Regions from separate parts of the Arthrobacter sp. UYP4 genome, predicted to be linked through region 2. Evidence: riboswitches for the same ligand, from Rfam matches in the RefSeq annotation. Region 2 holds a riboswitch; the other holds the start of a gene.
The links. Region 2 has a riboswitch for thiamine pyrophosphate ahead of thiD (bifunctional hydroxymethylpyrimidine kinase/phosphomethylpyrimidine kinase). Riboswitches for the same ligand answer to the same signal wherever they lie in the genome.

Region 1 (14,527 bases), 1.7 Mb from region 2:
GCTGACCATGGTGGTGGGGATCCTCGGAGCGCTGGCCCAGGCGGAGATCAAGAGGCTCCTGTCCTTCACGCTCGTCAGCCATATCGGGTACATGGTCTTCGGGCTCGCCATCTCGACGCGGGTGGGCCTCGGAGCGGCGGTCTACTACGTGGCGCACCACATCACGGTGCAGACGAGCCTCTTCCTCGTCACGGGCCTGATCGAGCGCCGGGGCGGGACGGCCAACATGGACCGGCTCGGCGGGCTGGCGAAGCTGTCACCGCTCCTCGGGATCCTCTTCTTCCTCCCGGCCATGAACCTCGCCGGCATCCCGCCGTTCTCCGGTTTCCTCGGCAAGCTCGGACTCATCCAGGCGGGAGTGGCCCTCGGGACCCCCCTGGCGTACGTGCTGGTGGCCGGCGGAGTGCTCACCAGCCTGCTGACGCTCCTGGTCATGGCGCGGGTCTGGAACAGGGCGTTCTGGCGCAGCCCGGCCGACGCGGAGGACCCGGATCCGATCCTGCTCGCCAGCAAGGCCGACGGCTCCAGCGTGGGTACCTCCCGCCATGTGACGGGCGAGGACACGGGACGGTTCGCGGGCAAGGACCCCGTGACGCTGCTCCCGGGCACCATGACCGGTCCCACGATCGGGCTCGTGGCACTCGGGCTCGCCCTCACGTTCCTGGCAGGGCCGCTGTTCACGCTCAGCGACGACGCGGCCTCCGAGATGCTCGAGCGCACACCCTACATCGAGGCCGTCCTCGGGCCGGGGGCGGACGGATGAGCCGCCAGCGCATCCCCCTCATCACCGAGCTCCCGCTCGTCGTCTGGCTCGTCCTCGTCTGGGGGGCGCTCTGGCAGGACTTCGGTCCCGGGAACCTCGTCTTCGGGGCGATCATCGCGTACGGGATCGTCAACTTCTTCTACCTGCCCCCGGTGGAGCTGACGGGCCGCTTCAACGTGCTCTGGCTCCTGCCGTTCATCGGCCGGTTCCTCCTCCAGCTCGTGTTCGCGAGCGTGCAGGTGTTCTGGCTCGCCATCAGCAAGGGGCCGTCCCTCCGGAATGCGGTCGTGGCCGTGGAGCTCCGGAGCCACTCGGACTTCCTCGTCACGGCGACCGGTCACGCGATCTCGCTCATCCCCGGGTCCCTCGTCCTCGAGGTGGACCGCTCCACCTCGACGCTCTACCTGCACTGCCTCGACGTCGAGACGGAACAGCATGCGGAGGCGGTGCGTGCCGAGGTCCTCGCGACGGAGGCATGGCTCATCCGCATCATGGGGAGCCGGGCCGATCTCGCCGCGCTCCGGTCCGAGGAGGCACGGCGATGACGGCGGTCATATATGTTGTCGGCGGAATACTCTCCGTCGCGGCCGTCCTGGCCGTGTACCGGGCGGTCCGCGGTCCGTCGATCCTCGACCGGGTCCTCGCCCTCGACGTCATCGTCGCGATCATCGGCGCGGCGTTGGTGCTGAACATGGTGGTGAACCAGCATCTCGACAACCTGGTCCTGCTCGTCGCGGTCTCGCTGATCGGGTTCATCGGGTCCGTCACGGTGGCGCGGTTCGTCACGGACAGGAAGTAGCGCCATGGTCGACGTCGTCGTGTCCGTCCTCCTGATCGGCGGAGCCCTCATGTCCCTGGCCGCGGGAATCGGCCTCGTGCGCTTCCCGGACCTGCTCTCGCGGATGCACGCAGCCACCAAGCCGCAGGTCCTCGGTCTCCTGCTCTTCCTGCTGGCGCTCGCGGTCGACTCCGGGAGCTGGGCCCTGGTCCCGCTCCTCGTGCTGTGCTGGGTGTTCCAGCTGCTCACGAGCCCGGTGTCCGCGCACATGGTCGGCCGGGCGGGCTACCGCACGCGGCACCTCCGGCGCGACCTCCTCACGCTCGACGAGCTCGACGACGTCGTGGCGCATGCTGCGGGGGACCGGGCGCACCCCGGGTCCCGCCGCTCACCGGACGCACCCGTCGAACGGGACGACGACGCTTCCTGAGCAGCCGGGACGGGCTGCCCGGTGTCCGGTCGTCCCGCCGGACCGATACCTCCGGCACCCGGAGGCCCCGGACCGATACCTACGGCGCCCGGAGCGCCGCCCGGTGGCGATGCTTCGGTACCGGAAGGTAAGGTTGCTTCATATCGACGGGTCGACACGACAGTGCAGGGTGGTGGAATGGACGAGCAGCGGAACGCCGTGGTCATCGAGGACGACGCCGACATCCGCCAGCTCCTCGTGATCGTCCTGTCCTCACGGGGTTTCACGGTGCACGAGGCCGTGACCGGCGCCGAGGGGGAGCGCCTCGTGGAGACCGTCGACCCGCAGCTCGTCACACTCGATCTGAACCTCCCGGACTCGGACGGCATCGATGTCTGCGCCCACCTCAGGGTCGGGTCGGACGCCCACATCCTCACGATCTCCGCGCGGCCGCCACAGCTCACGGAGGAGCAGTGCCTGGCCGCAGGGTCGAACCACTTCATGGCCAAGCCCTTCAGCCCACGGCTCCTCGGCGCGTACCTCGACGGTGTCTTCCCCCGGGCGAGCGCCGCCTGACCGGACGTCCCGGGCCCGCGTCGGGGCTTCGGCGGAGGACCCCCCCCCGCCGGGACGTCGGTCGACCACGGCTGCGTCCCGCTCCCGCAGGATGTCAGGACATGCGGGCCCGCCAGTCCTCGGGCACACGCCCTGCCGGTCCGGGCACCGGCTGGTCCGAGGGGTGGCTGGTCGGCGCGGCGAGCGGGCGGCCCTCGACGAACTCCTGGACGCGGTAGTCCCAGAACCAGTCCTCACCCGGTTCGAAGGACATGACCACCGGATGCAGGGTGTCGGCGGCATGCGCGGAGGCGTGCCGGCCGGGTGAGCTGTCACAGCAGCCCACATGCCCGCAGGCGGCGCAGCGGCGGAGGTGGACCCACCAGCCGCCCGAGTCCCCGCATTCCTTGCAGCCGGTACCCGAGGGGTGTGCGCCGGTGTCGATGGCGTCCGTCATGGCCGTCTCCTGTCGTGGGGTCGTGCCGGGGGAAAGCCGCCGGGTGCGCCGAAGGCCCCGGCGGCGTCGTCCGGACGCGCTGCCGCGGCCACGAATCCGTCCGGACGCACGAGGTAGAGCATGCCGGGCCGGAGCGGGGTCGCCCCGACCGTGGGGAAGACGTGGAGGGGCAGGTCGAGGTCCTCCGCGGCGGCGCGCGCCCGCCGTACCGCGGTGTCGTCCGGCGCGTACAGATGCAGCTGCCAGGCAGCGGTGCGCAGCGCATCGAAGTTCGACCCGGTCCAGTGCAGGCGCCGCCCCACGACGGCGTCCCGTCGTCCGGGCCGGTTCCCTCCGTCCATCCGGTAGTGGATGCGGATCTGGCCGAGGTAGCCCGCGAGGCGCCGTCCGACCGGCAGGCGGGGGAGGAGTGCCACGCCGAGGGGCAGGACGATCCGCGGTGCGTACCTCCGCACGAGCCCCACCGCTGCCGAGCGGGACGTGACGCCGCGGAACACGAGGTCCGTGGTCTTCAGGAGACGCACGGCCACGGGCCGGCGCTCGGTCTCGTAGCGGTCGAGGAGCGTGGCGGGCGCGCGCCCGGAGATGACGTCGTCGAGCTTGAAGGCGAGGTTGTGGGCGTCCTGCAGTCCCGTGTTCATGCCCTGCGCGCCGACAGGGGAATGGACGTGGGCCGCATCGCCGGCGAGGAGCACGGCGCCGATGCGGAAGCGCGCGGCGATCCTGTGGTGGACGCGGTAGGTGGAGAACCAGCGGGAGTCCTCGTAGGTGACCCCGAACGTCTCCGCCATCCGCCGCCGGGCGAAGGCCTCGGTGATGGCGGCGGCGTCGTCGCCGGCGACTCCGATGAGCCGCTGGCCGTTCCTGCCGCCGTGCGACCGCATGGGGAAGGCGAGGAGGAACTCGGCGGCACCCTGGCGGATGTTGACGGAGGCGGGGGCGAGTCCGCTGACGCCGAGCGCATCCACGAGGTAGAAGGTCTGCCTGCTGGTGGTGCCCTCGAACGCCGTACCGGTCGAGGTGCGGACGGTCGACGACGCCCCGTCGCACCCGACGGCGAAGCGCGCCCGGAGGGGCGAGGAGCCGCCGGGCCCGTCGACGACGGCGAGGACGCCGCCGTCCACCTGCTGCAGCGACGAGACCCGGTGCCTCCACCGGACGGACCCTCCGATCGCGCCGAGGTTGTCGGCGAGGATGCGCTCGTTGGCGCTCTGCTCCAGGATGTACATCCCGGGGTAGGGCGTGAGTCCGCGCCCCAGCCCTGTCAGCGGGATGGGCGCGAACGATCGGCGCTCGAAACCCTGCCGCAGGGATGCGGCACGGACGGCCTCCGCGAGCACGCGGTCGACGACGCCGAGCTGGTCGTAGATCTCCATGGACCGCGAATGGACGCCCAGGGCCCTGGACTCCCGCGTGGGGCCGTCCTTGCCGTCGAGCAGCGCGACGTCGAGGCCCAGCGTCACCAGCCAGTTCGCCAGCATCAGGCCGGTGGGGCCCGCGCCGACCACGAGGACGTCCACGGCCTCCCGGCCGGTCCCGTCCTCCGCCGTGGTCATCGCCCGGACCGCCGGTTCAGCGGTCGAGCGTCGTGCAGACGCAGGCCCGGTTGCCCTCTGCATCGGCCAGGACGGTGAACGACGGCGCTGCGGCGTCGTCGACCACGGTGCCCCCGGCGGCGACCGCTGCGGCGATACGTGCTTCCGCCGCGTCGTGCGGTACCCAGACGTCGAGGTGGAAGCGCTGCCGCGGTGTCTCGTGCGCCCCGGTGTGCTGGAACCAGAGCAGGGGCACGCGCCCGGTCGGGTCGACGACGTCGTCCCCGGCCACGGCGTGTGCATCGCCGGTCAGCAGGGCGGCCCAGAACGGGCCGATGGCCGCCGGGTCGGCGGTGTCGAGGGCGAGTTCGACGACGGTGGGCGCTGCAGGATCGGCACTGATGCCCCGCCGTCCCGCCAGGTCGCTGATCCGCCGGGCGAGGTCGACATCGCGTCCCGTCACGCCGGAGGCGTCGTGGCTGACGAGTGTCAGATCGACATGGGGGTAGGCCAGGGCGATGTCCGGATGATGGCCGGCCGCCTCCGCCAGTTCACCGACCCCCGAGACGAAGGCCAGGCCGGTGGTGAAGTCCCCGGTCAGGAACCGGGCGTGCAGGGCCTGCGGCAGCTTCCGCCAGTCATCGAGGCCGGCGTCGAGGATCTCCTGCGTGCTGAGGATGGTCATGCCGCCAGTATGTCGCGGGCGCGCGGGGAGGGGAAGAGAAGGTCCCGGACCCCTGCCGGACACCTTCGGGAGGCATCCGGCAGCGGTCCGACCGGGCACCGGGCCCGGTGTCGATCGGGTACCTGCCGATCGGGTACCTAGAGTGCCCCGCCCGTCGTCCGGTTCTTGTCGAGGAGCGGATCGTCCAGGACGTCGGCGGTCCTGCCGGGCTCACCGGCTCCTGTTCCCGACCCCTCGGTGGAGACGCCCTCGTCGACCGGAACGAGCGTCTCCGCGCCGTGGGGCGAGAGGCCGTCGTCCGCGCCGGTGTACACCTCCGCGGCGCCGCCGTCCGCGGGCGTGATGGTGGCATCGGGCGTGGTGTCCCCGGTCGGTGCCTGGCTCTTCTTCCCGGCGGCGACACCGGCGGCCGCTGCGGCAGCTGCCAGGCCGATACCGGCTGCGACCTTGCCGGAGATCCCGGCCTTGCCGCTGTCACCACGGGACGCGGCGGCAGCCTCCACACCGGGCTCTCCGGCAACCGTGCCGGAGCCCACCGATCCGCGCCAGGCTCCGGTGGCATAGCCTTCGTCCTCGATGAACGCCTTGAACCGTTCCAGGTCGCCCTCGGCCTGGTTCTCCACGACGTTGAGCTTGTCGCCGATCTTCTCGACCAGGCCCTCGGGCTCGTACTCGAGCACCAGGTGGACCTGGGTCTGCCCGCCCCCGACGTCCTCGAACGACACCGAACCGGCATTCGTCGCGCCCTCGGTCGCGGCCCACGACACCCTGGCGTCCGGCACCTGCTCGAGGATCCTCGCTTCCCACTGCCGGCGGATCCCGCCGATCTCCACCACCCAGTTCAGGCGCTCCTCGTCGAGCTGCGTGACGGATCTGACGCCGCCCATGAAGTGGGGGAACTCCTCGAACTGAGTCCACTGGTTGTAGGCCACGCTGAGGGGTACGTTGACGAGAATCCGCTTTTCGACCTTCGTGCTCATGGCATCTCCTTCGGTTGGTCCGTGACATGACAGACAGGGATGACTGCCCATCCCAATTCATAAGCACGCTTAGCGTAACGTCAGAGCCCGCGGATTGGCGAGGCCCGGGGGCTGGAGAGCAGCCGGCGTCGCGCTGGTCGCACGCGTCGGACGGGATCATGCAATCAGCGAGAATCGCAACGATCGGCGCTGTGGGAAGCTAGTACTATCTGATGATGCTGAAACCCTCGACGTCGGCGTCGGTCCCGTCCGGGCTCTTTCGCGTCCCGTTCGCCGTTGCGGCCTCCTTCACCGTCCTCACCATCGGGACGGCCGTGGGCTTCGGACTGCCCCTGCGCGACCCGGACGGCTTCCTGGGTCCCAGCTATGTCCGCCTCCCCGCGATCCTGGCGCTGATGGTCCTCGCCGACGTCGCCCCACGGACGCTGCTGAGGCGGCCTTCCGTCCGCACCATCCATCGAGTCGCGGCGATCGAGTTCCATCGCCGCTGGCCCGTGTCACGGCTCGTGGTGACAGCCATGGGGCTGCTCACGTTCTACCTCGCGTACGTCTCGTACCGGAACATGAAAAGCTTCCTGCCGTTCGTCCGCGATCGGGTGGCGGATCCCCTCCTGCAGGCGAGCGACCGGTGGCTCACGGGCGGGCACCACCCGGGCGACGTGCTGCAGCAGATCCTCGGGACCGGGGTCAGCGCACATGTCCTGTCGAGTGTGTACGTGTCCTATCTGATCTTCGTCCCGATGTCCGTCGCTGCGGCCCTCGTCTGGTCCCGGCAGCTGTCGCAGGGCGCGTGGTACGTCGCCGCGCTGTCGTTCAACTGGATCCTCGGTGCGGCGAGCTACTACGCGATTCCCTCCCTCGGCCCGATCTTCGTCGAGCGGACCCACTTCACGGACCTGCCCCGCACGGCCGTCACGGATCTCGGGGAATCCCTGTACCGGAGCCGGGTGCGCGTCCTCGCCGATCCGCACGCCACGCAGTCGGTCCACGGCATCGCGGCCTTCGCCTCACTCCACGTCTCCGTGGTCTTCACCGCGGCCCTGGTGGCGCATCTGATCCGCCTGCCGGTCGTCCTGCGGGCGATCCTCTGGACGTACCTCCTGCTCACCGCCCTCGCCACCGTCTACTTCGGGTGGCACTACCTCGTCGACGTGATCGCCGGCTTCGCCCTGGGCGCGGTCGCGACGTGGCTGGCGTGGCAGGCGACCCGACCGCGCAGGCTCCTCCGCGACCTCCCGGTCGTCGAGGAGACGAAGGTACCCGCCTGAGGCCTCCGTCGCGCTCGCGGCCTCGAAGCACCCCTCGGGCGTGCGGCCGGCCGCAGGACGGACCCTCCGCGGGAGGCCGGAATTTGACTCCCGGTTCCGCACGGTTCAGGGTTTTATGTCAGTCCCAGTCCTCCACCCACGCGATCGCCGCGGCATCCCTGCATGCCCGCGGCCGCGGAAGGAACATCCACCCCATGCAGAACTCCGCATCCTCGGCGCCGCCCTCCACCCAGCACGCCGCTGGAGACTCCAGCCGGCCGCCCCACCTCACCCGGGCGCTGAGCAACCGCCACATCCAGCTGCTGGCCATCGGTGGTGCCATCGGCACGGGCCTCTTCATGGGCTCCGGCAAGACCATCTCCCTCGCCGGGCCCTCGGTCATCTTCGTGTACATGATCATCGGCTTCATGCTGTTCTTCGTCATGCGCGCCATGGGCGAGATCCTGCTCTCGAACCTCGAGTACAAGTCCTTCAGCGATTTCGCCGGTGACCTCCTGGGCCCGTGGGCCGGTTTCTTCACCGGCTGGTCCTACTGGTTCTTCTGGGTGGTCACGGGTGTCGCCGACATCGTCGCCATCGCCGGCTACGTCGACATCCTCGCCCCCGGCACCCCGCTCTGGATTCCGGCACTGGCCACGCCCGTGGTGCTCCTGCTCCTGAACCTGCCCACCGTGAAGGCCTTCGGTGAGGCCGAGTTCTGGTTCGCGATCATCAAGGTCGTGGCGATCCTCGCGCTGATCGGGACCGGCATCGTCATGATCGCCACCCGCTTCACCTCACCGGGCGGCTCGGTCGCGGACCTCGCGAACATCTGGAACGACGGCGGCATGTTCCCGCACGGACTCTTCGGCTTCATCCTCGGCTTCCAGATCGCCATCTTCGCCTTCGCCGGTATCGAGCTGGTCGGCACCGCCGCCGCGGAGACCAAGGACCCCGAGAAGACGCTGCCCCGTGCCGTGAACTCCATCCCCATCCGTGTACTGCTCTTCTACGTGGGAGCCCTCACGGTGATCATGGCGGTCAACCCCTGGCGGACCATCGATGCAGCGAACAGCCCGTTCATCGGCATGTTCACCCTGGCGGGCCTCGGGGTCGCCGCCGTCGTCGTCAACCTCGTGGTGCTCACCTCGGCGGCATCCAGCGCCAACTCGGGCATCTACTCGACCTCGCGCATGGTCTACGGCCTCGCGCAGGACGGCAACGCCCCGACGTCCTTCGGGAAGCTCAGCCCACGCAAGGTGCCGCAGAACGCGCTGCTGTTCTCCTGCATCTTCCTGCTCGCCGGCCTGATCCTGCTGTACTCGGGCGACTCCGTGATCGGCGCCTTCACCGTCGTCACCTCGGTGGCCTCGGTGCTGACCATGTTCGTGTGGTCCATGATCCTGCTCAGCTACCTGGCGTTCCGGCGCCGCCGGCCCGAACTGCACGAGCGCTCGACGTTCAAGATGCCGGGTTCGGCCTTCATGCCGTACGTGGTCCTGGCCTTCTTCCTGTTCATGCTCTTCGCGCTGGCACAAGCCGAGGACACCCGGCTGGCCCTGGTCGTGACACCGCTGTGGTTCATCCTGCTGGGTGCTGCCTGGTACCTGAACCGCAGGACACCGCTGCAGCAGGCCCGCATCGAGGAGCACAAGGCGACACTGCGGTCCGAGCGCTCCGCCGCTGCAGCCCGCTAGTCCCGCTCCATCCAATACGTGAGGACCGTCCCGCAGGGGGCGGTCCTTCGTCGTCCCGGGGTGTGCACAAGGGGGGATGTCATACTGCTGGGATGGCCAAGAACAGGATCCTCCGCGGCCGTGGCGTCCTCGCAGCCCGTCTCGACGACGACCTGAAGGAGCGGCTGCGCGCCGCCGTGGTCGATCCCCACCTCCTCCTCGCGGGCAAGGCCGCCCTCGCGGCTGCCCTTGCCTGGACCTTCGCGCTCGCCATCCCGGGAGAGGCCTCCCGGTATCCGTACTATGCTCCGCTGGGCGCCCTGCTGGCGATGTACCCGACGGTCGCGGGAACGCTCAAGTCAGGTCTGCAGACGGTCGCCGGACTCACGATCGGGATCGTCCTGGCTCACATCGCGGTCTGGGCGGGAGACCCCAACTGGCTGACGATCGCCTTCGTCGTCGGAGCGGGCGTGCTTCTCGCCGGCCCCCTGAAGAGGACTGCGGGCGGCGGCTCGGGGATCGCGTCCGCCGGGCTGTTCGTCCTGGTCATCGGCAACGAGAACCTGGGGTACTCGCTGGGCTACTTCGTGCAGACCGTCGTGGGCGTGGGCGTGGGCGTCGCCGTCAGCGCGCTGATCCTGCCGCCGCTCAACCTGAACGACGCGGTGGGGCAGATGAGCCGGCTCCGCAGGACGGCTGCACGTCAGCTCCAGGAGATGGGCGAGGCCCTGCAGGAGGACTGGCCGGCGGACGACCCGCGCTGGCCCGAACGGCGGGACGACCTCACCGCCACGGCACGGAATGCCCGCGAGGCCCTGCAGTTCGCGGACGAGAGCAGGAAGGGCAATCTCCGGCGGCGCTTCCACCCGCACGACGCCCGCCGCGACCACCGGCACGTCGAGGTCCTCGAGACCGTGGCGATCCACACGCTGAACATCACCAACATGCTGCAGGACGCGCTCCATGGGACCTCCCGTGAGCACCCCCTGCCCGCCGCGGTCCGGCCGCCCCTGCAGCAGGCGTTCACCGCCGTCGGCGACGTCCTGGACCTGTGGACGGTGGAGGACCTCGACGCCGAGGCGCTGCAGGTCGCCGAGCGGAGCCTGAAGGACCTCGAGATCAGCGCGTACGAGACCTCGTCGAAGGAGGTCCCCTTCGGTGCTGCGGCCGCGATCGGCATGAACCTGCACCGCATTCTGCAGACGGTCGCACAGGAGCAGCGGACCGACGGGGCCGACTGAACCCGGGAACGACGAGGGGCACCCCGGAGGGTGCCCCTCGATCCCCACGGGGCTGCTCAGGTCAGGTCGCGGCTCTTCGCGAACCGGTCGATGGCCTTCTGCGTGGAACGGTTCGTCAGCACCTGGATGGTGGTGCTGACCGCACCCGAGATGATCGCGAAGACGAGGGCCGAGCGCAGCGTGTTCTCCAGGCCGTCCTTGCTCTTCGGCGGCGCTTCGCCCGTGATCCTCTCCCAGAGGAAGTCGACGAGCTTGGTCCCCACATAGCCGGCGCCGACACTCATTCCTGCGCCGAGCAGCTTGAACAGTACGTTCATGGTCTCTCCTTCTTGTCCGATACTCCTGCGCCTAGCCTAGCGGCGGTGCGTACCCCGCCGCAGGGACGATCCGGCCCGCAAGCGGTTCCGGAGGTGCGGGGCCGAGCCCGGCGTCGCGGTCCACCGGTGTAGGATCGGTAGCGCTCAACCAACAAGCGACAGGGGAGCGCCGATCCGCAGCATGCTGCGGGGACGGGCGCTGAGAGTGCGGACCGCCGCAGACCCTCGAACCTGATCCGGCTAGTACCGGCGAAGGGAGTCGAGTTCTCAGAGTGCACGGCGCTGCTCCGGCGGCCCCGGCACTATCCCCTCCTGTACCTCAGGAGGATTCACCATGGCATCATCCACCGCCCTCAAGACCACCTCCGGGCGCACCCGCCAGTGGCGCGTCGTCGACATCGTGGTGGCCTCGGTCATCGCCGTCGCCGTCGGCGTCCTGTTCTTCGCCTGGTCCGCGGGATACTCCGGCATCAGCCTGCTGACGGCCGGTTTCCCGCCCCTGGCGGGCCTCTACTCCGGGGGCTGGCTGATCGCCGGCGTCCTCGGGGGACTGATCATCCGCAAGCCCGGTGCCGCCCTCTACTGCGAGATGCTCGCGGCGGCTGTGTCCGCCCTGATCGGCACGCAGTGGGGCGTGGGCGTCCTCGTCTCCGGAGCGATCCAGGGAGCCGGCGCCGAACTGGTCTTCCTGCTCTTCCTGTACCGGAAGTGGAACCTGCCGGTCGCGTTGCTGGCCGGCCTCGGCGCGGGCCTCGCCCTCGCGATCAGCGAGAACATCCTCTACAACGCGCTCTGGACCTTCGAGTTCAAGCTCCTCTACACCGTGTTCGCGGCCATCTCCGGCGTCGTCATCGCGGGCCTGCTCTCGTGGCTGGCCATGCGGGGCCTCGCGAGGACGGGTGCGCTGTCCTCCTTCGCCGCGGGCCGCTCGGCGGACGTGTGACGGCAGCACACCCACCGGCCGCGGGGGCCGTGCAGGTCAGCGCCCGCGGCTGGGGCTGGCGCCACGCGGGCCGGAAGGCCTTCGCGGCACGCCACCTCGACCTCGACATCGGGCCGGGAGAGCGCGTGCTGCTCCTCGGGGCGTCCGGGGCGGGCAAGTCGACCGTGCTGCACGGACTCGCCGGGGTGCTCGGCGCGCAGGACGAGGGCGAACAGGAGGGCGGACTCCTGCTCGACGGCGTCCCCCCGGCCGCGGCGCGGGGGAGGGCTGGGCTGGTGCTCCAGGACCCCGAGACGCAGGTGGTGCTCGCCCGCGTCGGCGACGAGGTGGCCTTCGCCGCCGAGAACCTCGCCGTGCCCCGCGAGGAGATCTGGCAGCGCGTCGGCAGGGCGCTCGACGACGTCGGCCTCGACCTCCCGCTCGACCACCCCACCACCGCGCTGTCCGGGGGGCAGAAGCAGCGCCTCGCGCTCGCGTCCGTCCTCGCGATGGAGCCCGGGCTGCTCCTGCTCGACGAACCCACCGCGAACCTCGACCCCGACGGCGTCCTCGAGGTGCGGGACGCCGTCGTCCGCGTCCTGGAGCGCACCGGTGCCACGCTCGTCGTCGTCGAGCACCGCGTGGCGGTCTGGGCCGATGTGGTGGACCGCGTGATCGTGCTCGACGCCGGGGGAGGCGTCCTCGCCGACGGTTCCCCCGCGGACATCCTGGGGCACGAGGCCACGCGTGCCGGGCTGGCACGCGCCGGCGTCTGGGTCCCGGGCCGGCGGCCGCCCCTGGGAGGGCCCGTACCCGGCGCCGGTGGCGGCCCGCTGCTGTCGGCGCGCTCCCTCACGGTGGCCAGGACCAAGCGGGGCCCCGCGGCCGTCGAGGACCTCGACCTCCGGGTGCACGAGGCGGAAGCACTGGGCATCACCGGGCCGAACGGCGCCGGGAAGTCGACGGCGGCGCTCACGCTCGGCGGCCTGCTCCGGCCGCGCGCCGGCCGGGTGGACGCCGCGCCTCCGCTCGCCGGAGCGGCGGGCAGCGACCCGTTCCGCTGGCGGTCGGCCCAGCTCGTGCAGCGGATCGGCACGGTCTTCCAGGAGCCCGAGCACCAGTTCCTCACGGCGTCCGTGGGCGAGGAACTGGAGTTCGGGCCGCGACGCGTCAGCGGGACCGCCGATCCGCGGCGGATCACCGAGCTGGCCGAGCGCCTCCGCCTCACCCATCTGCTGAAGGCCAATCCGTTCACGCTCTCCGGCGGCGAGAAGCGGCGGCTGTCGGTCGCGACGATGCTCGCCACGGCCCCGCGCCTCCTGATCCTCGACGAGCCCACCTTCGGCCAGGACGCCGGGACCTGGGCCGAACTCGTCACCCTGCTGCGCGAGCTGATCGACGACGGCGTGGCCGTCGTCTCCGTCACGCACGACGCCGATTTCATCGCCGCCCTCGGCGGCAGGACCCTGCACATCGCCGACGGGGCGGGACGGCTGGTGGCCCGATGAGCACCGATCACCTGACCCCGGTGCTGACCGGGAAGACGCTCCTGCGCGCCAACCCCGTGTCCAAGCTGTTCGCCGCCGCGGTCATCACGCTCGCCCTCATGGCGAGCATCGACTGGGTCAGTGCCGCCGTGGTCCTGGCCTGCGAGCTCGCGCTGATGCCGCTGCTGGGCATCAGTGCGTGGGGCCTCGCCCGGCGCATCTGGCCCCTGCTGGTCGCGGCGTCGATCGGCGCCTACGGCACCGCGCTGCTCGCGGAGAAGAGCGGAACGGTACTGATCGACGTCGGGCCGTTCCTCTTCACCGAGGGCTCGGTGGCGGCCGGGGTCGCGGTCGGGCTGAGGGGGCTCGCGCTCGCGCTGCCCGGCATCTTCCTCCTGCTCACCACGGACCCCACGGACCTGGCCGACGCCCTCGCCCAGAAGCTGCACCTGCCGCACCGCTTCGTCCTCGGCGGGCTGGCCTCGCTGCGGCTCGTGGGCCTGCTCCTGGAGGAGTGGGAGTCCCTCGGACTGGCACGCCACGCGCGGGGCATCGGTTCGGACGGCTCCGTCGTCGCGCGCACGCGGAATCTGCTGGGGCAGTCCTTCGGGCTGATCGTCCAGGCGATCCGGCGTGCCACGCGGCTCGCGACGGCGATGGAGGCGCGCGGTTTCGGCGATGCGACGCGCACCTGGGCGCGGACCAGCACGTTCTCGTCCCTCGACCTCGGCGTCGCCGCCGTCGGGCTCGTGGTCGCGGCGGGCGCGGTAGCGGCGGCGGTCCTGGCCGGGACCTGGAACTTCCTCCTCTCCTGACCGGGAGGCGCCGGACATGCCACAGGGGCTCCGCGGATGCGGAGCCCCTGTGGCATGCGAGCGGATCCCGGCCCCGGCAGGACCGCTAGAGGACGTCCGAGAGGAACGACCTCAGGCGGGGCGTCTGCGCGTCGTCGAAGATCGCGGACGGTGGTCCCGACTCCACGACGACGCCGCCGTCCATGAACGTCACGGTGTCCGAGACGTTGCGTGAGAAGCCCATCTCGTGCGTGACGACGACCATGGTCATGCCCGCCGAGGCGAGGTCCGCCATGAGGGCGAGGACGCCCTTCACGAGCTCCGGGTCCAGCGCGGACGTGGCCTCGTCGAAGAACATCACCTCGGGGTCCATGGCCAGCGCCCGCGCGATCGCCACGCGCTGCTGCTGCCCGCCGGAGAGGTTGCCCGGCCGGACGTCGGCCTTGTGCTTGAGGCCCACCAGGTCGAGCTGGGCGAGGGCCTTCTCCCGTGCCTCGCCGGCGGACATCTTCCGGAGCTTGCGCAGCGCCAGGGACACGTTGTCCAGCACGGTCTTGTGCGGGAAGAGGTTGAACTGCTGGAACACCATGCCGATGCGGCGGCGCAGCTCGTCCGGGTTGTCCTTGAGGACGGAGCGGCCGTCGAGCAGGATATCGCCCTGGTCGGGTTCGATCAGCCGGT
Region 2 (14,527 bases):
GGATCGGATCGAAGGTGCCGCCCATGACGCCGAGGCGCCACGGCGAACCATCACGATGCCGCTGCCGGAGGCCACCCATGACGTCCCGCTCGATACCCTCTGCCACCAGGACTGCTAGTGCCGGTTCGCTTCGCCGTGATCGTGGTTGTTCGCGTGCTGCTTGTGCGGGTCGATGTGCTCTTCGACGGCCTCGTGGCGGTTGCGCACGTTGGAGAAGGAGATCGTCACGATCATCAGGGTGAGCAGGACACCCATGGCGATCAATCCGTACGCGATCGCCGGCATCGGCAGCTCGGAGTGGGTTTCCATGGCTTCGTTCGCCAGCAGTGCGCTGCCGAGGGAGTAGAGCATCGTGGTTCCTCTGTCGGGTCAGGTTCTGCCGGTGGTTCCGGTCCGGCGTGGGCATTTCCTCCAATGGTACGCGCAACGGGGCACGGGGCTCCGCCGACGGGAGGTCCGTCAGCGCCGGACGTGCCCCTCGCCCTGCACGATCCACTTGGTCGTCGTGAGCTCGGCCAGCCCCATCGGTCCCCTCGCGTGCATCTTCTGCGTGGAGATGCCGACCTCGGCCCCGAGGCCCAGTTCGCCGCCGTCGACGAACCGTGTCGATGCGTTGACCAGCACGGCGGCGGAGTCCACGCCGGCCACGAACTCCTCGGAGGACGCGAGGCTGTTGGTGATGATGGCCTCGCTGTGCCCGGTGCTCCAGCGTCGGATGTGCTGCAGCGCCTCGTCGACGCTGTCCACGGTGCGGACTGCGAGGTCGAGCTGCATGTATTCGCGGTTCCAGTCGTCGTCGGTCGCCGACGGAGCAGCCGTCCCCTCGGGCAGGAACGCACGCGAGCGGTCGTCGACGTGGAGCGTCACCCCGGCGCGCGAGAGGGCGGCGAGGACTGCAGGAGCGGCTCCGGAGCGGCTGTGCACGAGGAGGGTCTCGACCGTGTTGCAGACGCTGGGGCGCTGCGTCTTGGCATTGAGCAGGATGTCGACGGCCATCTCCTCGTCGGCGCTCTCGTCGAGGAGGATGTGCACGTTGCCCTCGCCGGTCTCGATCACGGGGACCCGGGCGTTCGTGACGACGGACTGGATGAGCTCGCGTCCGCCGCGCGGGATCAGCACGTCCACGCGTCCGCGGGCCTCCATGAGCACGCGGGCGCCCTCCCGCCCGAACTCGTCGATGGTCAGGACGGCGTCGTCGGGCAGCCCGTGGTCCTCGAGGGTGTCCCGGATGACGCCAACGAGCGCCGCGTTCGTGGCGGCGGCCGCGCTGCCCCCGCGGAGGATCACGGCATTCCCGCTCTTCAGGGCCAGGCCGGCGATGTCGACCGTGACATTCGGGCGGGCCTCGTAGATCGCCGCGACCACGCCGAGGGGCACCCGGACCTGCCGCATCCGGAGCCCGTTGGGCAGCGTCTCCGCACGCACGGCGGTCCCGACGGGATCAGGAAGGGCGGCCAGCTGGGCGAGTGCATCCGCGAGCCGGCCGATGCGCTCCGGGTCCAGGCTCAGCCGGTCCAGCAGGTAGTCGGAGGTCCCGGCGGCACGGCCGCGCTCGACGTCGGCCCGGTTGGCGGCCAGCACGAGGTCCCGCCGGGCGACCAGCGCGTCGGCGATCGCCAGCAGCACGCGGTCCTTGCGGGCGCGGTTCGCCCGGCCGAGGATCCTCGAGGCGGTCCTGGCCCGGTCCGTGATCGCGTGGACCGCCGCGGTGAGCTGTTCCGGGGTGAGCGACGGCGTGTCGTCGGTCCGGGCGGTCGTGGGCTCAGCCTGCAGATCGGTCATCCCAGCAGTCTAGCGAGGAGCCGGTTCGGAGGACGCCCGGAGGTCGGGTTATGACGCGGCGGCAGGCCGCAGCACCACGAGGTCGTTCACGTGCACCACGGAACGCTCGTACTCGGCGCCCAGCTCCTCCGCGAGATCATGCGTGGAGCGTCCGAGCATGCGCGGCAGCTCGGACGAGCTGTAGTTGACGAGTCCGCGCGCCACCACGGTCCCGTCGCTGCTCACGAGCTGCACGGGGTCACCGGCCTCGAAGACGCCGGAGACGCCGACCACTCCCGCGGGGAGGAGGGACCGCCGCCGCTCCCCCACGGCGCGGACGGCGCCGTCGTCGAGCACGAGGGTGCCGAGGACCCTCGCGAGGTGGGCCAGCCAGAGCAGGCGGATGGGCTGCCGCTTGCCGGTCGCCGTGAACCAGGTGCCCACGTCCTCGCCGCGCAGCGCAGCGGCGGCATTCGCTGTGGACGTCACGAGCGCGGGGATGCCGGAGGCCGCCGCGATGGTGGCGGCCTCGACCTTCGTGACCATGCCGCCCGTGCCGACGCCCGCCTTGCCTGCACGCCCGATCGTGACACCGTCCAGGTCGGCCGGCGACTCCACGAGCGGGATGCGCAGGGCACCCTCGCTCGGTGGGCCGTCGTAGAGCGCATCGACGTCGCTGAGGAGCACCAGTGCCTCCGCCTTGACGAGGTGGGCGACGAGGGCGGCCAGGCGGTCGTTGTCCCCGAAGCGGATCTCATGGCTGGCCACGGTGTCGTTCTCGTTGACGATCGGCACGACGCCGAAGTTCAGGAGCCGCTCCATCGCCCGGTGCGCGTTGGCGTAGTGGGACCGCCGGATCAGGTCGTCCGCGGTCAGCAGGATCTGGCTCACCGTCACGCCGTGCGCGGCGAAGGCCTGCGAGTACTGCGCCATCAGCAGGCCCTGGCCGACGCTCGCTGCGGCCTGCTGCGTGGACAGCTGCGCGGGACGCCGGGCGAGACCCAGCGGCGCCAGACCTGCCGCGATCGCACCGGAGGACACGAGGATCACCTCGGTCCCCGCGGTGCGCCGCGCGGCGAGGACATCGGCGAGGCCCACGAGTGCCTCGCCGGAGATGCCGCCCGAGACGGACGTCAGGGACGACGAACCGACCTTGACGACGATCCTCCGCGCGGACGGTAGTCCCGCCCGGGAGGCCAGCGGATGCAGTGACGTGTCCAGGCCCACGGCTAGCCCTCGGACTCGCCGTCCGCTTCCTGCGGCGCAGGGGCAGGCCGCGTCCGCTTCTGCACCGATTCGGTCCAGATGCCGGCCTTGCGGTCCGCCTCGAGATCGGCCCGGGCGGCAGCCTTCGCCTCCTTGCGCTCCTGGTACTCCTCACGCTTCTGCTCGCGCGTCGGCCGGACGTACTCGGCCAGGCGCAGGTCGGAACCGCGCGGTCCGGCGAGCAGCTCGGCGCCGCCCATCATCGTGGGCTCCCAGTCGAAGACGACGCCGTCGCCCTCGCCGATCACCACGGTGTCGCCGGGCTTGGCGCCGACCTTGAACAGCTCCTCCTCGACACCGACCTTGGCCAGGCGGTCCGCGAGGTAGCCGACGGCCTCGTCGTTGGTGAAGTCGGTCTGCTTGACCCAGCGTTCGGGCTTCTCGCCGAGCACGCGGAAGAGGGGAAGGGCGTCCTTCTCCTCGAGGCGGATCCGGAACGGTGCGGCGTTGACGCCTCGGGGGCGCAGCACGGGCGGCGCGACCTTCGGAGGTGCGGCGGCAACGGTCCTGCGCGCGTTCTCGACGATCTCCGCCATGGCGAACCCGAGCTGGCGCAGTCCCTCGTGGCTCGACGCGGACACCTCGAAGACGCGATAGCCGCGCTCCTCGAGCTCGGGACGGACGAAGTCCGCCATGTCCCGTCCGTCCGGCACGTCCACCTTGTTGAGGGCGACGAGGCGCGGGCGCTCGTTGAGGGGGACGACGTCGCCGTCGGGCCCTGCGTAGCTCATGTCCACCGAGTACTTCTCGAGCTCACGCTCGATGATGCCGAGGTCCTTCAGCGGATCGCGGTCCGTCTCGAGGGCGGCGCAGTCCAGCACGTGCACGAGGGCGGCGCAGCGCTCCACGTGGCGCAGGAAGTGGTGGCCGAGGCCCTTGCCCTCGCTCGCACCCTCGATCAGGCCGGGGACGTCCGCGATGGTGAAGCGCGTGGAACCCGCTTCGACGACGCCCAGGTTCGGCACGAGCGTGGTGAAGGGGTAGTCGGCGATCTTCGGGCGGGCCGCCGACATCGCGGCGATCAGGCTGGACTTTCCGGCGGAGGGGAAGCCTACGAGGGCGATGTCCGCGATGGACTTGAGCTCGAGGACGACATCCCGCTCGTCACCGGGGATGCCGAGCAGCGCGAACCCCGGGGCCTTGCGCTTCTGCGAGGACAGCGCGGCATTGCCGAGGCCGCCCTGGCCGCCGGCCGCCGCGACGAACTCGGTGCCTTCACCGACGAGGTCGGCGAGGACCTCGCCGTCCTTCGACTTGACCACGGTGCCGTCCGGCACCGGCAGCACGAGGGTCTCCCCGTTCTTGCCGCCGCGCCAGTCACCCATCCCGTTGCCGCCGTTCGTGGCATGCCGGTGGGGGGCGTGGTGGTAGTCGAGGAGCGTGGTGGTCTGGTGGTCGACGCGGAGGATGACGTTGCCGCCGTCGCCGCCGTTACCGCCGTCGGGCCCGCCGAGGGGCTTGAACTTCTCGCGGTGGACAGAGACGCAGCCGTGGCCGCCGGTGCCTCCGGATACGTGCAGGACTACGCGGTCAACGAAACTCGCCACGTCGGTCTCCTTCTACAAATGCTTCACTGTGCCGAGTCGGGTCGGCTTAAAAGAAGGTGGGGCGAGCCATAGAGGCTCACCCCACCCGAATGCTTGGTGCACCGTGTGCTGGCAGAGACTACTCTGCTGCCGCGCCCACGATGTTGACGACCTTGCGTCCACGACGGGTACCGAATTCCACGGCACCTGCCTCGAGTGCGAACAGGGTGTCGTCGCCGCCGCGGCCGACATTGGCGCCCGGGTGGAAGTGGGTGCCGCGCTGGCGGACGATGATCTCGCCGGCCTTGACGACCTGGCCGCCGAAGCGCTTGACGCCGAGGAACTGTGCGTTCGAGTCGCGGCCGTTGCGAGTGGAGCTTGCGCCCTTCTTATGTGCCATGAGTTATGCCTGCCTTCGCTGAAGTGTCTACGTGACCGATCGGTAGCCCGAAGGGACTACGCGATGCCTGTGATTTTGACGCGGGTCAGTTCCGAACGGTGACCCTGGCGCTTCTTGTAGCCGGTCTTGTTCTTGAACTTCTGGATGACAATCTTCGGTCCACGAAGATTCTCGACGATCTCGGCAGTGACGGTGACCTTCGCGAGGTCCTCCGCTGCGGAGGTGATCTTGGCGCCGTCTACCAGAAGGAGGGCGGGAAGCTTGAACGTGCTTCCTGCCTGACCGGTGACGCGGTCAAGGGTAACGAGGTCTCCTACAGAAACCTTTTCTTGGCGGCCGCCTGCGCGGACAATCGCGTACACCACTTGGGAACTCACTTCTCTCGACAATCTTGACTTCTGATGAAAAAACCTGGGTGCGCCTCGGCGGCAATCCTGGGGTTGCTCGTCGTGCGGGACCCGCACTGGTGCCTTCGACGTCGCCGCCCGGAGGCCGCTCGTGTCTGCTGGACATCCCAGTCTGCGAATCCTGCGCAGTTGCCGCCGGACATGCCGGTTGACAGGCAAGTGCACCGAGGGTTCAGATTACGCCAGTACAGCGCCCTCCCGCAAATCAGCGGGCGCTCGGCGCGCGGCAGCGCGGGCCCTCGGGGCGTCGAAGAAGTCCCGTTCATAGGCGGCGGACCAGCGGAACGCCGCAAGCATCGCCGTGCGTTCGACCGGGGACGCCCGTCGGTGCGCGCCGTCGGCGATCTGCTTGGCGCGCGCGGTGGCCTCCGCGAAGCCGGGGTCGGCGTAGGTCGCAATCCATGCGGCGTAGGGATGCGTGCCGGACGGGCCGTGGCCTCCGGGTCCTCCCTGCGGTCTCTCCTGCACCCTCTCCTGCACGTGGTCGCCGACCGCTGCGTAGAGCCAGAAGCACGGCAGGACGGCGGCGACGAGTTCCGCGTACGATCCCCGCCCGGCGACGGCCCGGAGGTGGTCGCAGTAGGCGCGGGTGACGGGACCCGCATCGCCCTCCCCTGCCCGGATGCCGGTCTTCCCCGACAGCCAGGTCCGGTGCAGCTCCGCCTCGGTCTGCAGGCACGACGTCGCCGCGGTCAGCCAGAACAGCTGCTCGTCCTCGGCCGGCGCCATGGCGGCGGCACGGGCCAGGACGGCGGAGTAGTCGCGGAGGTACAGCGCGTCCTGCTGCAGGTAGTAGGCGAAGTCGGTCGCGGGAAGGTCCCCCTCCGTCAGCGCGGTGAGGAAGGGCAGCTCCAGGAGGTTCCTGCGCAGTTCCCCGATGTCGCGCCAGGCGAGCTCCGTGAAGCGCTGGTGCGCGCGAGGATCAGGTCCGGCGTGGAAGTGGTGCACCGGTCCGCTGCCTGCTCCCACGTCCAGCAGGTCGGCGCCCTGCAGTGCCCCTTCGAGCCAGGACTTCGCCTCCCGCACCGCCGTGGGCCAGTCGCCGGTCACGGCGACCCGCGTGGCGATCGCGGACGACAGCGAGCAGCCCGTACCGTGCGTGTTCTCGGTCGGCACCCGGCAGCCGTCGAGGACCACGGTGTCCGGGCCGCCCGTTGCGTCCTGCGGGGCGGGGACGAGGGCGTCCGGGCATCGTTCGCCGGGCAGGTGCCCGCCCTTCACCAGCACCCGGGTGCCGAGCCGGACCGCGAGGACCCTCCCCTGCTCGAGTGCTGCGGACCAGGAGGCGGCAGGGTCCGCTCCGACGAGGACGGCGAGCTCCGCGATGTTCGGGGTCACCAGCGACGCACGCCGGGCGAGGTCGACGACGGCGCGTACCGCGTCGTCGTCGAGCAGCCGCGCACCGCTGGTGGCGACCATGACCGGATCGAGCACGACGACCGGCGGGCGGGCGTGGTCGAGCCATGCGCCGACGCAGCGCGCCACGGCGGCGGAACCGAGCATCCCGATCTTCACGGCGTCGATGCGCACGTCCTCGGCGATGGCGTCGAGTTGCTGCCGGAGGAAATCCGTGGGCGGGATGTGCACCGCGGTCACGCCGCGGGTGTTCTGCGCCGTCAGGGCGGTCACCACGGCCATCGCGTACCCGCCCGTGGCGCTGATGCTCTTGATGTCCGCCTGGATCCCGGCGCCGCCGCTCGGATCCGAGCCGGCGATGCTCAGGATGTTGGGGATCCCGGAGATCGGATCGCACGCTGTTCGGGCAGTGTCCATGACTGACATCCCTCCGCTAGGCACGGGCGCGAGGCCCACTAGATCAGGTTCGACGGGTGTGATCTCAGCCCTGCATCCGGCAGGGCACCCCGTGTCACCGACCAGCCTATAGCAGCCGGGCGCCCATGGACGGGACACGCGAAGGCCGGAGCCCCTGGGGACTCCGGCCTTCGCGTGCCTGCCGATCCGTCGTGCGTGGAGCTGCTACAGCTCCGACGCCGGCACGCCGACGCCGAAGATCAGCGGCTCCGCACCGGATAGCTCCGGCTTCCGCGCGATCGGCCCGGCCTTCGCGACGTGCCGCGTCCCGGAGGGCTCGGCGGCGGTCTCGGCACCCTGGGTCTCGATCGTGGTGTCCGCAGCACCCTGCGCGCTGCGGGCGACCCGGCGTCGCGGCCGGGACCGGCGCGCCGGCGCCTCGGGCGCGGGAACGACGACGGGAGGTGCGGCGCTGGTCGCGGGGACCGCCCGGACCTCGGCGGCCTCCTCGCGGTCGCCGTCTGCCGCGGCGCCGTCGCCAACGGGCGCGACGTCGACGGCCGGGACGTCCACATCGGCGGGCCGGCGGTTGAAGGCCTCGCTCAGGCTGTCCAGCGTCAGGCGCGTCGCGGGCGCCTCCTGGGCCTCCTCGACGGCCGGCCGACGGCTCTCCGCCCGTGGCAGTGTCACCGTCTCGCCGTTGATCGTCAGCACGGCTTCCGTGACCTGGACGTCGGCGTCGGCAGGGGCCTGCTCCGCGTGCTCCTCGTGGGCGTGGTGCGTGGCGGCCGCGATGCTGGCGAGCGCGGCCCGGGCCGCTTCGGCCTTCGCCGCGCGGTCAGGGGTCTCGGCCACGGGGGCCGGGGGCAGTGCGATGCCCTCGTCCTGCTGGTTGCCGCGTCCCCGGTTGCGCTTGCGCTCGCTCCGGGACGGCTTGTCCTGGCGCAGCTGCTGCTGGTTGTCGGGCGCAGGCACGGAACGGCGGTGCTCCACGGGCTCCATGTGGGTGACGACGCCGCGGCCCGCACAGTGCTCGCAGTCCTCGCCGAAGACCTCGAGCAGGCCCGTGCCCATGCGCTTGCGCGTCATCTGGACGAGCCCCAGCGAGGTCACCTCGGCGACCTGGTGCTTGGTCCTGTCACGGCCGAGGCATTCGACGAGACGGCGCAGCACGAGGTCGCGGTTCGCCTCGAGCACCATGTCGATGAAGTCGATCACGATGATCCCGCCGATGTCGCGGAGCCGCAGCTGGCGCACGACCTCCTCGGCCGCCTCGAGGTTATTCTTCGTGACGGTCTCCTCGAGGTTGCCGCCGCTGCCGGTGAACTTGCCCGTGTTGACGTCGACCACGGTCATGGCCTCGGTGCGGTCGATCACGAGCGAGCCGCCCGACGGCAGGAACACCTTGCGCTCCAGGGCCTTCGAGATCTGCTCGTCGATGCGCGAGGCGGCGAAGATGTCCTCGTCGCCCGTCCACTTCTCGAGCCTGCCGACGAGGTCCGGCGCCACGTACATGACGTAGGCCTCGATGGTGTCCCAGGCCTCCTCGCCGGAGACGACGAGCTTGGAGAAGTCCTCGTTGAAGACGTCGCGGACCACCTTGATGGTGAGGTCGGGCTCGCCGTAGAGGAGTTCGGGCGCCAGGGTCTTGGTCGAGCCGGCCTTGCGCTCGATCTCCTCCCACTGGGCACGGAGGCGGTTGATGTCGTGCGTCAGCTCCTCCTCGCTGGCACCCTCCGCCGCCGTCCGGACGATCACGCCGGCGTTCTCGGGCAGGCGGTCCTTGAGGATCCGCTTGAGGCGGTTGCGCTCGACGTCGGGCAGCTTGCGGGAGATACCGGTCATGGAGCCGCCGGGCACGTACACGAGGTATCGGCCGGGCAGGGAGATCTGGCTCGTGAGCCTCGCACCCTTGTGGCCCACCGGGTCCTTCGTGACCTGCACGAGGACGGGATCGCCCGACTTCAGCGCGAGTTCGATGCGGCGCGGCTGGCCGTCGAGGCCGGCCGCGTCCCAGTTGACCTCTCCGGCGTACAGGACGGCGTTGCGGCCGCGTCCGATGTCGACGAACGCCGCCTCCATGCTCGGCAGCACGTTCTGCACCTTGCCGACGTACACGTTGCCGATCAGCGAGTCCTGCTGCGTCCTGGACACGAAGTGCTCCGCGAGGATGCCGTCCTCGAGGACGCCGATCTGGATCCTGTCATCGCGCTGGCGGACGATCATCTGGCGGTCCACGGATTCGCGGCGGGCGAGGAACTCGGCCTCGGTGATGACCTGGCGGCGGCGGCCCGTGTCACGGGACTCGCGGCGGCGCTGCTTCTTGGCCTCCAGCCGGGTGGAGCCGCGGACGCTGGTCACACGGTCCGAGACGGGCTCGCTGGACTGGCGGGGAGCCCGCACGCGCGTGACGGTGTTGGGCGGATCGTCGTCCTCGCCGCCGGTCAGCTCGAGGTCCTGGTCTCCACGGCGGCGACGACGACGACGGCGCGACGTGACGCCCGCGCCCTCCTCGGGGCCGTTCGCCGGGGACCGTCCGTTGGTGTCCTCAGGACCCTCTGTCTGGCCGTCGTCGGTTCCGGCGTCGGCCTGGCCGGCATCGCTGCGGCTGCGCGTGCGACTCCGACGGCTGCGACGCGAGCGACGACCGGACTCGTCCGACTCCTCCTCGTCCGTGTCCTCCTGCGGCGGCGCCACCTTCACGGACGGCACGGTGACGGTGCTGAGATCCGGTGCGTGGAACAGCAGCGACAGCGGCGACTCGGGGACCGCGAAGGGATCGAACCGGTTCTCGTCCGACGGCGTGTCCTCCTGGCCGGCATCGACCTGCGTGATGTCGCCCTGCGCGGCTCCGTCCTGGGGCTGCGCGGACTGCCGGGACTCCGAGGCGGCGTCCGGGCGCCCTGCGGGAGTGTCGGCTGCTGCGGGAGTGCCGTCTGCTACGGGTTCCGCCACTGCGGCGTCGTCCGACTGCGCGGGCTCCGACGCCCTGCGGCTGCGCGTCCTCGTCGAGGTACGGCGCGCCCGTGCGGGCTTCTCCTCGGCCGGAACGGCGGGAATCGAGGCGGCGTCCGCTCCGACTGCGTCGGGCGCGTCGACGGGTGAGGCAGCGGTTGCGGCGTCGGCTGCGGGCGCGGGTGACGCGGCGGGTGCAGCATCGGCTGCGGGCTGCTCGACGGGACGGGCTGGGCCGGCTTCAGCGGTCGCGGCGCGTCGGCGGGTGCGGGGGGCCCGAGCGGTGGCCGTCGCTGCAGGGGCGTCGGAGGCCGGCGATGCTGCTCCGTCGCCGGCGGGTACGGCCACGGCGTCCGCCTCGGTCTCGTCCGTCACCACGACGGGCTTGCGCGCCCGGGTGGCCCGCTTGCGGACGGGGGCGGCGGCTTCCTCCTCGGGGGACGCCTCCGGTGCCTTGGGTGGTGCTCCCTCGGGGGCACTCGCGGTGCGGCGCTTCCGCGGCGCCCTCGCCGGTGCGGCCTGCTCCTGGGATTCCGGCGCGGTAGCGGGTGCTTCCGTCACTGCCTGTTCGTTTCCCTGCTGCTCTGACTGATCCATGCGTGCTCGCTCCAAACCCCTGCGGCACCGTCCACATTCCAGCGCCCTCCAGGGCGGTATGTCGGCCGGCCGCGGGCCCTTCGCCCGGCGGCTGACCGGAAGTCGTTGTCATGCCGTCCGAGGTCACACCGTCATGGGGGTGCGGAATCACTCGGAGGCCAGTGGCGCTTTTCCAACTCAGCCGCCCGTGTGGACGGTGGGTCCCGCCAGCGGATTCCGCCTACGTCCGCCGATGGGGCGGAGTCGATAGGACGGAAGCATCGCTCACGGAACGGAAGCCTGTCACCGGACCGGCGTGGGAATGTGGTTCCCCCACCAGCCATCGCCATTGTCTCACACCGGTTCCGGAAAGGGACCGATAGTGCGGGCTGCACTCGCGGACAGGAGCCGGTCCATCGTGCTCCGGGCGAGCGGTTCGGCGTTCCGGGGCCGTTCATCGGCGTCCGCCGTCGTCGGATGCCGGCCGTGTCCGCCGTCGTCGCGTTCGCGGATGCCTCCCCCGCGGGGTTCGGGCGGTGGCGTGCTGCGGGAAGCGGCGATCCACCGCTTCCCGCAGGGATCAGTGCTTCGGGAACTGCCCTGTGACCGGCGATGCGTCGTCGGCGAGCGGCCTCGCGACCGGCACCTTCGTACCCAGGACCTGCGCGACGACGTCGTGCGTGATCTGCTGGGCGGTGAGGCCGACGCGCTCGAGGACCTGGTTCCGGGAGCCGTGGTCGAGGAACTCGACGGGGAGTCCCACCTCGTTGAGCGCGGTGTCCACGCCCGCGGACCGCATCTCCTGGCGGATCCTCGATCCCACGCCACCCGCACGGACACCGTCCTCGATGACGATCACGATGCGGTGCTCGGCTGCGAGGTCGATCACCGAGCGGCGCACCGGCAGGAGCCAGCGGGGATCGATCATGGTGGAGCTGATGCCCTGCGCGCCGAGCCTGTTCGACACGTCGAGCGCGAGCTCGCTCATGGCCCCGACGCTGACGATCAGGACGTCGTTGGCGCGGGAGCCGGCGGGCCGGCGGGACAGCACGTCGACGCCGTCGTGCAGGCGTTCGATCGCCTCCACCTCCGCGCCGACGGATCCCTTCGAGTAGCGGACCACGCTCGGGGCGTCCGAGATGGCGACGGCCTCGCGCAGTTCCTCGCGCAGCCGCGTGGCATCGCGGGGGGCGGCGAGGTGCAGGCCCGGGACGGCCTGGAGCAGGGCGAGATCCCACATCCCGTGATGGCTCGCGCCGTCGGGCCCCGTGACGCCCGAGCGGTCCAGGACGATCGTCACCCCGGCCCGATGCAGGGCCACGTCCATCAGGAGCTGGTCGAACGCGCGGTTCAGGAAGGTCGCGTAGAGGGCGATGACAGGGTGCAGGCCGCCGAAGGCCATCCCGGCCGCGCTGGCCACGGCGTGCTGCTCGGCGATGCCGACGTCGAACACGCGGTCCGGGTGCCGGGCGGCGAAACGGTGCAGTCCGACGGGGATGAGCATGGCGCCGGTGATGCCGACGATGTCCGGCCGCTCGTCGGCGATGTCGGCGATCTCGTTCGCGAAGACCGAGGTCCAGGACTGCTGGCCCGCGGCGTCCACCGGTTCGCCCGTCTCGGGGTCGATGATGCCGACGGCGTGGAACTGGTCGGCCTCGTGGGCCCGGGCCGGGGCGTACCCGTGGCCCTTCTCCGTGATGGCGTGCACGATCACGGGCCCCTCGTAGTTCTTCGCGAGGTGCAGTGCCTGTTCGACGGCGGCCTGGTCGTGGCCGTCCACGGGGCCGACGTACTTCATGCCGAGGTCCTCGAACAGGCCCTGGGGTGCCCACCAGTCCTTGATGCCCTTCTTCATGGCGTGGAGGCTCTTGTAGCTGAACGCGCCGACCGTGCCGCCGTTCTGCATGCGGGTCTTCACCCAGTCGAGGGTGCGCTCGTAGACGCGGTGGGTGCGCACGGAATCGAGGGTGGGACGCAGCGAGGCGAGATAGTCGGCCACACCGCCGATCGTGGGCGCGTAGGAACGGCCGTTGTCGTTGACGACGATCACGACCCTGCGCCGCTTGTCCGCGGCGATGTTGTTGATCGCCTCCCAGGCCATGCCGCCGGTGAGCGCACCGTCGCCCACGAGGACGACGGCGTAGCGGTCGCCCTCGCCGTTGAGGACCCGGGCCCGGGAGATGCCGTCGGCCCAGGAGAGCGAGGACGAGGCATGGGAGCTCTCGACGACGTCGTGCACGGACTCCGCGCGCGACGGGTAACCGGACAGGCCGCCCTGCTGGCGCAGGGTGCTGAAATCCTGCCGCCCGGTCACGAGCTTGTGCACGTAGGACTGGTGGCCGGTGTCGAAGATGATGCTGTCCCGCGGTGAGTCGAAGACGCGGTGGATGCCGAGGGTCAGCTCGACGACCCCGAGGTTGGGCCCCAGGTGTCCTCCGGTCCGCGAGACGTTGCTGACCAAAAAGGTACGGATCTCCTCGGCGAGCGCTGACAGTTGCGTGTCGCTGAGCTTGCTCAGGTCCTGTGGGCCGTGGATCGTCTCCAAGAGTCCCATCGGCGCCTCCTCGGTTCGTTCGGCGTGGCGAGGGATCGCCCTCGATTGACCTTAACTCTAACGTCCGGGTGTCCGGCGGGGTGCCTCGATCGTCCGCCCGGCTCGCCCGAGCCCTCCGTCGTCAGGCCGGTGGCGGCAGGAGCCGCGCGAAGGATTCCATGTGGTGCGTGTGCGGGTAGAGGTCGAAGACGCGCAGGGAGTCGAGCGACCAGCCCGCGGCGAGGAAGTAGCCGAGGTCGCGGGCGAACGACGCCGGGTCGCAGGACACGTAGCCGACGACGCGCGGGCGGGCCTGCACGATCTGCCGGACCACCTTCCTGCCGGCCCCCGCCCGCGGCGGGTCGAGCAGGACGGCGTCGAGCGGTTCGCTCCAGCGGCCGAGCACGGCGTCCACCCGCCCCTGCACGATCGACACGTGGTCCTGGCCGTGCAGGTTGCGCCGCGCATCGCGGCTCGTCCCGGGCGCACCCTCGACCGACAGCACCGAACCCTCCGGCCCGACGGCGCGGGCGAGTGGCACGGTGAACAGACCCGCGCCAGCGTAGAGGTCGGCGATGCGTTCACCCGGCGCCGGCTGCAGCCCGTCGAGCACCGCGGACACGAGCGCCTCGGGAGCACCCCGGTGGATCTGCCAGAAACCGGCTCCCGTGATCCGGTAGTCGATGCCGAGGACGCTCTCCTGCAGCCACGTCCTCCCCTTCAGCCGCTCGACCTGCCCCGACGCGGGATCGAGGACGCCCACGGAGGCGCCGTGGACGGACGAGGCCACCGAGGCGACGCGCCGCGGGGACGTGCCCGCCGCGGGGACGAGCAGCACGAGCGGCTCACCCCCGCCCGACGGGACGGCGACGTCCACCCTCGCGATGCCGCTGAGGTCCAGCGCCCACAGCCGCAGGTCGTTGACGGCCGCGACGGCCAGCGGCATCTCCCGGACGGGGACGACGCCGTGGGAACGGTGCAGGTGCATGGCGAGACGGCCGGCCGAATCCACGGCGAAAGCCGCGCGCGTGCGCCAGGCCAGGCCGTCGGGTGCCTCCCCCGGCGCTGCCTCGACCGTCACCGCCCGGTCGGTCTTCGCGAGGCGGACCAGCTGCTCCTCGACGATGGCACCCTTGAGCCGGCGCTGCTCGTCGAGGGCGATATGGCCGAATTCGGCGCCACCGACGGCGGAGCGTCCCTTCGCGGCGGCCGTGAGGGCGTCCGCCAGGGGCCAGGGATGGGTCACGCGGTGCGGGGAGGGCTCGATCACCTCGACGACATCCGCCCGCCAGAAGCTCGCGGCCTCGTCGGTGTCGGTGAACCGCACGCGGACCACTTCCTCCGGCAGGGC

Region 1: another riboswitch for thiamine pyrophosphate. It lies ahead of AC0Z9V_RS08430 (ECF transporter S component); the one in region 2 lies ahead of thiD (bifunctional hydroxymethylpyrimidine kinase/phosphomethylpyrimidine kinase).

Annotation. Positions count from the first base shown of each region.
Region 1 covers NZ_JBXAVU010000001.1:1,795,307-1,809,833, reverse strand. Annotated here, with positions in the region: gene AC0Z9V_RS08495 (Na+/H+ antiporter subunit D) at 1-763, shown strand, start outside; gene AC0Z9V_RS08490 (Na+/H+ antiporter subunit E) at 760-1,308, shown strand; gene AC0Z9V_RS08485 (MrpF/PhaF family protein) at 1,305-1,562, shown strand; gene mnhG (monovalent cation/H(+) antiporter subunit G) at 1,567-1,971, shown strand; gene AC0Z9V_RS08475 (response regulator transcription factor) at 2,149-2,526, shown strand; gene AC0Z9V_RS08470 (UBP-type zinc finger domain-containing protein) at 2,621-2,962, opposite strand; gene AC0Z9V_RS08465 (FAD-dependent monooxygenase) at 2,959-4,518, opposite strand; gene AC0Z9V_RS08460 (4a-hydroxytetrahydrobiopterin dehydratase) at 4,535-5,182, opposite strand; gene AC0Z9V_RS08455 (SRPBCC family protein) at 5,320-6,162, opposite strand; gene AC0Z9V_RS08450 (phosphatase PAP2 family protein) at 6,375-7,430, shown strand; gene AC0Z9V_RS08445 (amino acid permease) at 7,625-9,106, shown strand; gene AC0Z9V_RS08440 (FUSC family protein) at 9,199-10,326, shown strand; gene AC0Z9V_RS08435 (DUF4235 domain-containing protein) at 10,383-10,643, opposite strand; TPP riboswitch at 10,794-10,918, shown strand; gene AC0Z9V_RS08430 (ECF transporter S component) at 10,978-11,586, shown strand; gene AC0Z9V_RS08425 (ABC transporter ATP-binding protein) at 11,583-13,073, shown strand; gene AC0Z9V_RS08420 (energy-coupling factor transporter transmembrane component T family protein) at 13,070-13,867, shown strand; gene AC0Z9V_RS08415 (amino acid ABC transporter ATP-binding protein) at 13,953-14,527, opposite strand, start outside.
Region 2 covers NZ_JBXAVU010000001.1:144,781-159,307, reverse strand. Annotated here, with positions in the region: gene nadD (nicotinate-nucleotide adenylyltransferase) at 1-79, opposite strand, end outside; gene AC0Z9V_RS00640 (hypothetical protein) at 115-351, opposite strand; gene AC0Z9V_RS00635 (glutamate-5-semialdehyde dehydrogenase) at 460-1,782, opposite strand; gene proB (glutamate 5-kinase) at 1,831-2,988, opposite strand; gene obgE (GTPase ObgE) at 2,991-4,574, opposite strand; gene rpmA (50S ribosomal protein L27) at 4,693-4,953, opposite strand; gene rplU (50S ribosomal protein L21) at 5,010-5,318, opposite strand; gene thiD (bifunctional hydroxymethylpyrimidine kinase/phosphomethylpyrimidine kinase) at 5,538-7,133, opposite strand; TPP riboswitch at 7,125-7,235, opposite strand; gene AC0Z9V_RS00605 (Rne/Rng family ribonuclease) at 7,338-10,664, opposite strand; gene dxs (1-deoxy-D-xylulose-5-phosphate synthase) at 11,224-13,197, opposite strand; gene AC0Z9V_RS00595 (class I SAM-dependent RNA methyltransferase) at 13,319-14,527, opposite strand, start outside.